DNA from 3 places in the Arthrobacter sp. BC5 genome. Region 1 is predicted to be linked to each of the others. Evidence: riboswitches for the same ligand, from Rfam matches in the RefSeq annotation. Region 1 holds a riboswitch; each other region holds the start of a gene.
The links. A riboswitch is a leader RNA that binds a small molecule or an ion and turns the genes downstream of it on or off. The one in region 1 is predicted to bind thiamine pyrophosphate.
Positions count from the first base shown of each region.

Region 2: another riboswitch for thiamine pyrophosphate. It lies ahead of AC1MFI_RS07210 (ECF transporter S component); the one in region 1 lies ahead of thiM (hydroxyethylthiazole kinase).
Region 3: another riboswitch for thiamine pyrophosphate. It lies ahead of AC1MFI_RS04535 (MFS transporter); the one in region 1 lies ahead of thiM (hydroxyethylthiazole kinase).

Region 1 is NZ_CM155273.1:3,309,305-3,312,990, forward strand. It holds gene AC1MFI_RS15570 (alpha/beta hydrolase) at 1-515, opposite strand, end outside; gene thiE (thiamine phosphate synthase) at 716-1,375, opposite strand; gene thiM (hydroxyethylthiazole kinase) at 1,375-2,247, opposite strand; TPP riboswitch at 2,288-2,386, opposite strand; gene AC1MFI_RS15585 (aldo/keto reductase) at 2,475-3,506, opposite strand; gene AC1MFI_RS15590 (DUF427 domain-containing protein) at 3,547-3,686, opposite strand, start outside.
Region 2 is NZ_CM155273.1:1,555,472-1,559,157, forward strand. It holds gene AC1MFI_RS07200 (arsenic transporter) at 1-1,333, shown strand, start outside; gene AC1MFI_RS07205 (DUF4235 domain-containing protein) at 1,422-1,682, opposite strand; TPP riboswitch at 1,770-1,893, shown strand; gene AC1MFI_RS07210 (ECF transporter S component) at 1,957-2,565, shown strand; gene AC1MFI_RS07215 (ABC transporter ATP-binding protein) at 2,562-3,686, shown strand, end outside.
Region 3 is NZ_CM155273.1:1,013,671-1,017,356, reverse strand. It holds gene pta (phosphate acetyltransferase) at 1-441, opposite strand, end outside; gene AC1MFI_RS04535 (MFS transporter) at 593-1,891, opposite strand; TPP riboswitch at 1,886-1,993, opposite strand; gene AC1MFI_RS04530 (ArsR/SmtB family transcription factor) at 2,054-2,401, shown strand; gene AC1MFI_RS04525 (SRPBCC family protein) at 2,414-2,911, shown strand; gene AC1MFI_RS04520 (fatty acid desaturase family protein) at 3,051-3,686, opposite strand, start outside.

The sequences.
Region 1 (3,686 bases):
TGTCCGTTCTGCGGCCCGGGCGGAACGAAACCGGGCGAGAACGCGACCACCTTGCGGAAGAGGTCGCCGTTCGCCAGTCCGAGCCCCAGCGCGTAGGAGGCTCCGTCGGAGAAGCCGGCCACACCGATCCGCTCCGGATGCACCGGGACGAACGAGAAGACCTCCTCGAGTGCCTTGTCGATGACCTCCGTGTCCGGCCCGAAACCCCCACGGATGGCATCCCAGGTGCCGCCGCGCGACGCCGGCGCGAGGATGACGATCCCGAGCTGCTCTGCCGCGGCGCGCAGCACCGACAGGCCGCCCTGCGCGTCCCCGCCTGCTCCGTGGAGGGCCACGAGCAGCGGGGCCGGTTCATCGGCGGCCAGGGATTCCGGGACGTACACGATCGGATCCCGGGTCCCCGCGACACCGAGGGCGTGTACCCCCGTCCTGATCGCCGGGCCGGGGTCCGCGGCGCCCGGACGGGCTGTGAGCACGGCGGGATCCTGCCTGTCCTCACGCTGTCCTGTATCCATGGGTCCTCCCTCGCAGGCCGTCGCAGCCACGAGGAGCGGCGCGATCATCGCACCGGCAAGCACGGATCTCCTCGTTGCCACACACGGAGTCTAGGTTTCCCGGCACGCCCTGATCCCGGTTGCCGTCCGCCGTGAAGTCGGCTAGCAGCGGGCAGAGCCTCGCGAGCAGACAGCCCCGGCACGGGGTCGTCGCCCGGCTCCTACGAGTCCCAGGCTCCGAGCAGGGATCGGGCGGCCTCAGCAGGATCAGGTGCCGAGCACAGGGCCGACACGACGGCGATTCCCGCCGCACCTGCCCGGCGGAGTGGAGCGGCGTCCGAGGCGCTGATGCCACCGATCGCCACACAGGGAAGCACGGAGCCGCCTGCGAGACGGGCGAAGCCGTCGACGCCGAGCGGTGTCGGGTGGTCCGGCTTGGTCGCGGTGGCGCGCACGGCGCCCACCCCGAGGTAGTCCACGGTGCCGGGCGGGAGGGCATGGGCGACGGCGGACTGTTCCGGCGTCGCCGCGCTCAGGCCGACGACGGCGTCGGGGCCGACGATGCTCCGCGCCAGGCCGGGCGGAAGGTCGGACTGGCCCACATGGACGCCGTGGACCGGGGCGCCTTGCTCGCGTGCCGCGAGGTACACGTCGACCCGGTCGTCGACCAGCACGGGCACGCGGTCGCCGACTGCCTCGGCCACCGCGACCAGGAGCGCGACGAGGTCACGGCCTCCCGCGTGCTTGTCCCGCACCTGCACGCACGTCACACCACCCGCCACGGCTGCCGCGACGACGTCCGCGACGGTGCGGGGAGCGCACAGCAGCGTGTCGGTCACGAGGTAGAGCGGCAGGTACGACGCCGGGAGCGGGCGCGGCATCAGTCGCCGTCCGGGAGGTTCAGGCCCTGCACGACGTCGGCCGGCGTGATGGCGGCGAGCGCGTCGAGGAAAGCGGGTGCGAAGGTGCCGGGACCCGCCGCGAGTGCGGCGGCCTTCTCGGCCGCGAGCGTGTACACACCGGTGGCGGCGGTCGCGGCGAGCAGCGCATCCGGTGTGAGGGAGGCGAAGGCGGCCATGACGGCGCCGAGCGCGCAGCCGCCGCCCGTCACGCGCGTCAGCAGAGGAGTGCCGTTGTCCACCCGGAGCACCGCGCCGCGAGCGGGGACGACGGCGTCGACGGGGCCGGAGATCGCGACGACCGATCCGTGGCGCTGCGCGAGCGAGCGGGCGGCGCCGAGCGCCGCTGCGGTCCCGTCGGTGGAGTCCACCCCGCGTCCTCCGCCTCCTGCACCGGCGAGGGCGATGATCTCGGAGGCGTTGCCGCGGATGATCGTGGGCCCGAGGGCGACCAGCTCCCGCGCGGCGTCGGTCCGGACGGTGAGGAAGCCCACGGCCACGGGGTCGAGGACCCACGGGGTGCCGGCCGACCCGGCGGCGTGCGCGGCCTCCCTCATGGCAGCGCGCTGGCTGTCGGTCGGCGTGCCGAGGTTGACGAGGACCCCCGAGGCGACGGGCGCGAACTGGCCGGCCTCCCCGGGGATGTCCACCATGGCGGGAGCGGCACCGAGGGCGAGCAGGACATTGGCGGTGAAGTTCGTGACGACGGCATTGGTGACGCACTGGACCAGCGGCGAGGCGGTCCGGAGGTCCGCGAGCAGTGCCGCGCATGCTTCGGCGGTGACCGGGCCGTCCTGCGCTGCTGCGCCGCGCTCCGGCGCTGTGGGGCGTGGTTCCGCGTGTGTCTCGGTCATGGCTGCCTTTCGCTGGGTGGAGCGGAAGGACGGACGGACCGAGGGCCCGGCAGGACATCCCTTCGCCAGTATGAGCTGGATCAGGTTCGACGGGTCTTATCTCAGCCCCTCCCGTGGAGGGACACCCCGTGTCGCTGTTCGAACGATAACGCCTCGGCGGGGAGCATCCAAGCCGGGGCGCGGACGGGCGGGCACCCGTGCAGCAGGCACGTGCACCCGCCCAGGGATCAGCGGCCGCCCTCGATCCGGCGGCTGTGCTGCTCCCTGCCGGGGCCCCCGTAGGGGTAGTCACTGAACGTCGGCGCGCTGACGTCGTCGAGGCTGCCGAGTTCCTCCGGTGTCAGCTCGAGGTCCGCCGACGCGAGGTTGTCCGCCAACTGCTCCTGCGAGCGCGCTCCGAGGATCACGGACGTCACGGCGGGCTTCGACGCGACCCAGGCCAGGGCCACGTGCGAGGCGTTGACGCCGCGCTCGGCGGCGATGCCGGTCACGGTATCGATGATCCGCCACGTCCGGTCCTGGGCGTTGCGCTTCTCCCAGGCCTCCATGCCGCGCTGCGGGTTCTCCCCGAGCCGCGTGGCACCGGTGGGCTCGGTGTCGCGGGAGTACTTGCCGGTCAGCCAGCCGCCGCCGAGCGGCGACCACGGCAGCATACCCATGTCCGCGTCGAGTACCGCAGGGACGATCTCGGCCTCGATCTCGCGCACGAGCAGCGAGTACTGCGGCTGCAGCGTCACCGGCAGGGAGTAGCCCCGCTGGCGGGCGATCATGACCGCCTTCGTGAGCTGCCAGCCGGTGTAGTTCGAGAACCCGTAGTAGCCGATCTTGCCCTGGACCACCGCTTCGTCGAGGAACCCGAGGGTCTCCTCGAGCGGAGTCAGCGGATCCCACGAGTGCACCTGGTACAGGTCGATGTGGTCCACCCCGAGCCGCGTCAGCGAGGCGTCCAGCGCCCGGCGGAGGTGGCGCCGGGACAACCCGAGGTCGTTGACATCCTCACCCATGGGGAACCTGCCCTTGCTCGCCAGGACCATCCGGTCACGCTCTGCCGGGTTCCTGGCGAGCCACCGCCCGATGATCTCCTCGGAGGTGCCGGCCGTGTAGACGTCGGCCGTGTCGATCAGGTTGCCGCCCGCCGCCGCGTAGTCCGACAGGATGGCGTGGGAGGCGCCCTCGTCCGCTTCCGCGCCGAAGGTCATCGTGCCGAGTGCGAGATGCGATACCGAGGTGCCGCTGTTGCCGAGTTTCCGGTACTCCATGGTTCTCCTTCGTCAGTGGACGGCGCCCTGTGCGCGGTGGTCATTCGCTGACCGTGACGCCCTTCCAGAAAGCGTAGTAACCACGGATGTTCTCCGCCGCTTCTTTCGGTTCCGGGTAGCTCCAGGCCGCATCCTTGTTCTGCTCACCGCCCACCTCCAGCGTGAAGTAGCTCGCCGTGC
Region 2 (3,686 bases), 1.8 Mb from region 1:
CGTGATCATCTCCCTGATCCTCGACGAGTCCGGGTTCTTCACCTGGGCAGCCCTGCACGTCGCCCGCTGGGGCAGGGGTGACGGACGGCTGCTGTTCACGCTCATCGTCCTGCTCGGGGCAGCGATCGCAGCAGTCTTCGCCAATGACGGGGCGGCCTTGATCCTCACCCCGATCGTCATCCAGATGCTCCTGGCCCTGAAGTTCCCGGCCAAGGCGTCCCTCGGCTTCGTCATCGCCTGCGGATTCATCGCCGACGCCGGCAGTCTGCCGCTGGTCGTGTCGAACCTCGTCAACATCGTCACCGCGGACTTCTTCGACATCAGCTTCGCCCGCTACGCCGTCGTGATGGTCCCGGTCGGCATCGTGTCCGTCGCGGCCAGCCTCGGCGTCCTGCTGCTGTTCTTCCGCAAGGTCATCCCGCGCCGCTACGACGTCACCGTCCTCGCCAGTCCGAAGTCCGCCATCGCGGACCCGCTGACGTTCAGGGCCGGCTGGGTGATCCTCGGGGTCCTGCTCGTGGGCTACTTCGCCGCCGAACCACTGCAGATCCCGCTCTCCGCCGTCGCGGGAGTCGGAGCCGTCGTCCTGATGATCGTCGCCTCCCGCCAGCCGGCCTTCCTCTTCCCCCGTACGCGCGCCCTCACCGGCACGTCCGCAGCGCCGGGGCCGGCGCCAGGATCACCTGAAGGCGCCGGACGGGCGGCGGACCTCGATTACGAGACGGTCGGCGCGTCCCGCCGGTCGACGGCCCGGCCTCACGTCACGCCCGTCATCGGTGCCACCGCCGGTCCGGACCAGGAGGACGAAGCATCTGCCGCTGGGGTCGCGCTCCCGAGCGGGAGGATCTCCGTTCCACGGATCCTGAAGGAAGCGCCGTGGCAGATCGTCCTGTTCTCCATCGGCATGTACCTGGTCGTGTACGGGCTGCGGAACCGGGGCCTGACCGACGAGCTCGCCGGCGTCTTCTCGAGCATCGGCTCCAACGGGGTGCTGGTCACCGCTCTCGGTGTCGGCGTCATCGTCGCCGTCCTCGCGTCCCTGATGAACAACCTGCCCACCGTCCTCATCGCCTCGCTGGCCATCGGCTCGGCCGGCGCTGCCGGTCTGACGCAGGAGGCCATGATCTACGCCAACGTGATCGGCTCGGACCTCGGCCCGAAGATCACCCCCATCGGCAGCCTCGCGACCCTGCTCTGGCTGCACGTCCTGGACCGCAAGGGCATCCACATCGGCTGGGGCCAGTACTTCCGTGTCGGCATCGTGCTGACCCTCCCGGTGCTCGCCATCACCCTCCTCGCCCTGGCCGGATGGCTCACCGTCATCGGCGTCTGAGCGCCAGGAGGGGGGGCCGCCATGAACCCTGCGCACGAAACGGCGGGCAGCCCTCCTCCAGCCCTCCTCCAGCCCTGCCGCGAAGGACTCAGGTCAGGTCGCGTGTCTTCGAGAAGCGGTCGATCGCCTTCTGCGTGGAGCGGTTGGTGAGCACCTGGATGGTGGTGCTGACCGCACCCGAGATGACGGCGAACACGAGGGCCGAGCGCAGGGTGTTCTCCAGCCCGTCCTTGCTCTTCGGCGGGGCCTCGCCGGTGATCTTCTCCCACAGGAAGTCGACGAGCTTGGTCCCGACGAAGCCCGCACCCACGCTCATGCCGGCGCCGAGCAGTTTGAACACCACGTTCATGGTTTCTCCTTCTAGTCCGATAGTCCTGGGCCTAGCCTAGTCGCGGCCCACGGCCCTTCGCAGGTGTAGGATCGGTAGCGCTCAACCAACAAACGACAGGGGAGCGCCGATTCGCAGCAGGCTGCGGAGCGGGCGCTGAGAGTGCGGACCGCCGCAGACCCTCGAACCTGATCCGGCTAGTACCGGCGAAGGGAGTCGAGTTCTCAGAGTGCGCGGATGCTGCTTCCACGGCAGTCCGGCACTCTCCCCTCCTGTACCTCAGGAGGAAATCACCATGGCATCACCAGCGTCCCTCACGGGCACCTCTCCGCGCACCACCCAGTGGCGTGTCGTCGACATCGTGGTGGCCTCGGTCATCGCGGTCGCCGTCGGCGTCCTGTTCTTCGCCTGGTCGGCGGGCTACTCGGGCATCAGCGTGCTCACCGCCGGTTTCCCGCCGTTGGCAGGCCTCTACTCGGGCGGCTGGCTGATCGCCGGAGTGCTCGGCGGGCTGATCATCCGGAAGCCCGGCGCCGCCGTCTACTGCGAGGTGCTCGCGGCCGCGGTCTCGGCGCTCATCGGCACCCAGTTCGGCATCCTCGTCCTCGTCTCCGGGCTCATCCAGGGACTCGGGGCCGAGCTGGTCTTCCTGCTGTTCCTCTACCGGAAGTGGAACCTGCCCGTGGCACTGCTGGCGGGCCTCGCAGCGGGGCTCGCCCTCGCGATCAGCGAGAACATCATGTACAACGCGCTGTGGACCATCGAGTTCAAGGTCCTCTACACCGTGTTCGCTGCCATCTCCGGCGTCGTCATCGCCGGACTGCTGTCCTGGCTCGCCATGCGTGGTCTCGCGAAGACGGGCGTGCTGTCCTCCTTCGCCGCGGGCCGCACGGCGGACGTGTGACACCAGCCGACGCGCCATCTTCCGGAGCGGTGCACGTCCGCGCCCGGGGATGGGGCTGGCGCCATGCCGGCAGGAAGGCGTTCGCCGCGCGCGGGCTGGACCTCGACATCCGGCCCGGGGAGCGGGTCCTGCTCCTCGGGGCGTCCGGCGCGGGCAAATCGACCGTGCTGCACGGACTGGCCGGTGTGCTCGGCACCAACGACGAGGGCGAGCAGGAGGGTGAACTCCTGCTCGACGGCGCCCCGCCCGCCGCGGCGCGGGGGCGTGCGGGGCTCGTCCTGCAGGATCCGGAGACGCAGGTCGTGCTGGCGCGCGTGGGTGACGAGGTGGCCTTCGCCGCCGAGAACCTCGCCGTGCCGCGGGAGGAGATCTGGCGGCGCGTGGGACGGGCGCTCGACGACGTCGGCCTGGACCTCCCGCTCGACCACCCGACCACCGCGTTGTCCGGAGGGCAGAAACAGCGCCTCGCGCTCGCCTCCGTGCTCGCCATGGAACCCGGCTTGCTCCTGCTCGACGAACCCACCGCGAACCTCGACCCCGACGGCGTGCTGGAGGTGCGCGACGCCGTCGCCCGGGTCCTCGAGCGTACGGGGTCGACGCTCGTGGTCGTGGAGCACCGTGTGGCGGTGTGGGCCGATGTCGTCGATCGCGTGATCGTGCTCGATGCCGAGGGCGGCGTCCTCGCGGACGGTGCCCCGGCAACCGTGCTCGGCCGGGAGGAGACGCGAAGCCGGCTCGCTGCGGCGGGCGTATGGGTCCCGGGGCTGCGGCCCCCCGTGGGCGGGCGAATGCCCGGCGGCGGTGCGGAGGTGCTCCTCTCGGCGCACGGCCTGGCCGTGGCAAGGACGAAGCACGGGCCGGCCGCCGTGGAGGGCCTCGGGCTCGAGGTGCGCGCTGCGGAGGCCCTGAGCATCACCGGGCCGAACGGTGCGGGGAAGTCGACGGCGGCGCTCACGCTCGGCGGCCTCCTCCGCCCGCGCGCAGGGACCCTCGAGGCGTCCGCCCGGCTCGCCGGGGACGCCGGAAGGAACCCGTTCCGCTGGCGTTCCTCCCAGCTCGTGCAGCGCGTCGGAACGGTCTTCCAGGAGCCCGAGCACCAGTTCCTCACGGCGAGCGTCGCG
Region 3 (3,686 bases), 1.4 Mb from region 1:
CTCGACGGACATGTCCTTCGCACTGACGACGGCGAGGACCATGGCGCCGAGGTTGTTGGCCAGGCGGGCATTGAGATCGAACTCGACGGCGGCGTCGTTCCCGGAGAGGTCGGTGCCCTCCACGATGACGACGTCGCACTCCGCGGCGATCTCGCTGTAGATGGCGACGCAGCGGGCGTCGATCTCGGCGCGGTCGCCGGTGACGAGCAGGGCGCGGGCCTGGGCGCGCGTGAGGCCGCCGCGGGCGCGGCCCTCCGGGAGGTCGAACGCACGTTGCATGAGCCGGACCATGGGGTCGGCAGCAGGATCACTGCCCTCGACGATGGGCCGGAAGAAGCCCACGCGGTCGGCGTGCCGGTGCAGCATGTCGGCCAGGCCCAGGGAGATCAGGGACTTGCCGGAGCCGTTGGTCATGGCGCTCACATATATTCCGCGGGTCATGGGGCCAGTCTTGCAGGGTCCTCAGGTGCCCGCCATAACGGGTGTCACGTCCTCGGGCAGTTCCCTCCGGGCGCCGGGACGGCAGGCAGGACCGGCCGGAGGCGCCGTGCGGAGTGGTTGCTGCCGTCTGGATGGACCACGGCCGCCACCGTCAGCGCAGCGGGGTGCGCGTGTCCGTGTCCGGCCCCCAGCGGCCACCCGCCGCCACCAGCAGTCCGGCGACGACGAGCAGCGCTGCGATGGGGCCGTAGGTGCCGAAGGCCTGCTGGAGCGGCGGCAGGTAGTAGGGGTAGAGCGCCGGGGCCACGATCGACAGGCTGTACCCCAGGCCGTAGCCGCTGGACCTCACGCCGCCGGCGAACCTCTCGGACAGGTAGGCGCCCACCGGCCCGTACACCGAGACGGTCACCACCTGCAGGGCCGCGCAGAGCACGACGACGGACACCGGGCCGTCCACCGCGAAGATCGCCAGGAAGCAGGCAGGGGCCGTCACGGCAGCCAGCACGCCGAAGCCGATGAAGAAGCGCCGTCGTCCGACGAGGGTGGAGACCTGCCCGCAGAGCGCCATGGCGACCGCGGAGACAACCGTGGCGCACAGCAGGGTGAGCGTGACGCCGCGACCGTCGAAGGTGCCGGCCTTCGTCAGTTCGGAGGTGAGGGTCGGGATGGCCATGTAGGTCAGCAGCCACAACCCGGTCATCAGGGTGAAGGTCTGGAGGAAGACGTGCCGGTCGCGTCCTACCAGCACGTCCTTCAGCGGTGAGCGGGGCGCCGGGACCTGTGCGGCGGCGGGCGCGTCCGCGACCTGGCGCCGGTAGTACCGGAGCATGACGAGTGCGAGGATACCGCCGACGACGAACGGCACGCGCCAGCCCCAGGTGGTGTAGGAGGCAGGATCGAGGACGGTCAGCAGGACGAGGACGAGGGCGGCGATGGTCGCGTTGGCCACGGGTGACATCGCCATGATGAGTCCGCTCGCCATGCCTCGCCGCCGGGGTGCCGACCACTCCATGGCCAGCGGGACGGCGGAGGTGTATTCGCCGCCCAGGAACACGCCGCCGAGGAACCTCAGGGCAAGGATCAGTGCCACGGTCCCGCCGCCGAGCACCTCGTGACCCGGGACGGCCGCGATCAGCAGGGTCGTCGCGGCGATGCCTGCGAGGGCGACCTTCGTGGTGGCCGTGCGGCCTACGCGATCGGCGATCGGTCCGAAGATCGCGGCTCCGAGGGGGCGCCCGATCAGGGTCGCCGTGAAGACCAGCCCTGCGGTGGCCGCGACGTTCTCCGCACCGAGGAGGGTGCCCGCGGCCGGTGCGAGGGCGATCACCGGCAGGAAGATGTCGAACTGGTCCACGTAGTTCCCGAGGATTCCGCCGCGGACGGCATGACGGGCCCTCGGATCGTCGCCGATCCGCGCAGCGGTGGGGGACGGCATGGAGGTACCGGGCATCGTATTCTCGCTTCCTTCGCCGGCATGACCCGGAGCAGGTTCGGCGGTCGAAGCTGCAGCAGCTTCCTCTCAGCCCTTGCCAGGGCTCCCGCGGGAATGGGTGACTCCATCCTGCCATGCCGCCCTTGACCCCGTCCGGCCCGGCGCGTAATGTACAACCATATGGTTGTAAAACAGTTGAGTGCGGACGAGGTGGACCGCCTGTTCCAGGCGCTCGCCGACGCGACACGGAGGGACATCGTGGCGCGCGTCCTGGTCGCCGAGTATTCGGTATCGGGCCTGGCCGAGCAGTACGACATGAGTTTCGCCGCCGTGCAGAAACACGTGGCCGTCCTCGAGCGGGCCGCTCTGGTCACGAAGGAGAAGCGCGGACGGGAGCAGATCGTGCGCGGACAGGTCGACGGCGTGCAGAAGGCCCGCCGCCTGCTCGACGAGTACGAGAGGATCTGGCGGCAGCGGGTCGACCGGATCACGGACATCCTCGCCGAGGATGCCGGGGACATGGACTAGGAAGGCAGCATCATGGCGGTCATCAGTACTGAGAAGGACGTCGAGGCACTCCACTTCAGGCTCGTCGCGGAGTTCGATGCCGGAGTGGAACGCGTGTGGCGGATCTGGGCGGATCCGCAGCAGCTCCAGCGGTGGTGGGGACCGCCGACGTGGCCTGCGACGTTCGACGCCTACGAGTTCGAGGAGGGCGGGCGGGCGGCCTACTTCATGACCGGGCCCGACGGCGAGAAGGCGCGGGGATGGTGGCGCATCACCGCCGTCGAGCCTCCGCACCGGTTGAGGTTCGTCGACGGGTTCGCGGACGAGAACGGCGACCCTGTGGCCGACATGGGCGAGACGACGGCGACCGTGACGCTCGAGGACCTCGGCGGTCGTACCCGCATGACCATGACCACGGCCTTCGAGTCCCTTGAACAGCTCAACCAGATGGTGGAGATGGGCATGGAGGAGGGCATCCGGGAGGCCCTCGGCCAGGTCGATGCCCTGCTCGCGGAGGACGCCTCCGTCTGAGCCTGCGCTCGCCCACGCCGCCGGGAGTGCGGAAAGGACCGCCGGAGAGTGCTTTCGGCGGTCCTTTCCGCACTCCCGGCGGTGCAGGTCGGGCGGCGGTCGGCCCGGCCGGGACCGGGACGACCGCGCCACGCGTGCCTTACGCGGTGGCAGCCTTCGGCTTGCGGTTGGGCAGGGCGAGCTTGAAGATCTTCGCCCAGGTGGAGCCGACCTGCTTGGGCAGGGGCCCGGTGGTGTAGGGCAGGTTGTAGCGCCCGCAGATCTCGCGGACCTTCACCGCCACCTCGGCGTACCGGTTGGACGGCAGGTCGGGGAAGCAGTGGTGCTCGATCTGGTGGGACAGGTTCCCGGTCATGAGGTGCATGAACTTCGAGCCGGAGATGTTGGCCGAGCCGATCATCTGGCGGACGTACCAGTCGCCGCGCGTCTCGCCCTCGACCTCCTCCTCCGTGAAGGTGTCGGTTCCTTCGGGGAAGTGGCCGCAGAAGATGACGGCGTGCGCCCAGAAGTTGCGGATGGCGTTGGCGGCGAGCGTCCCGTAGAGGGCCTGCTTCCCCGAACCGGTCAGCATCGCGACGGCGGGGGTGGCGGCGTAGTCCTTGGAGAACTGCTTGAACACCTTGACCCCCACGGCCTTCAGGTCGCGGTTCATGGCCTCCTTGGACTTCAGGCCTTCCTTGTACTCGGGGATCTCGAGGTCGTAGAGGGCGATGCCCCACTCGAAGACCGGCGCCAGGACGGCGTTGTACAGCGGGTTGCCGAGGTTGAAGGGTCG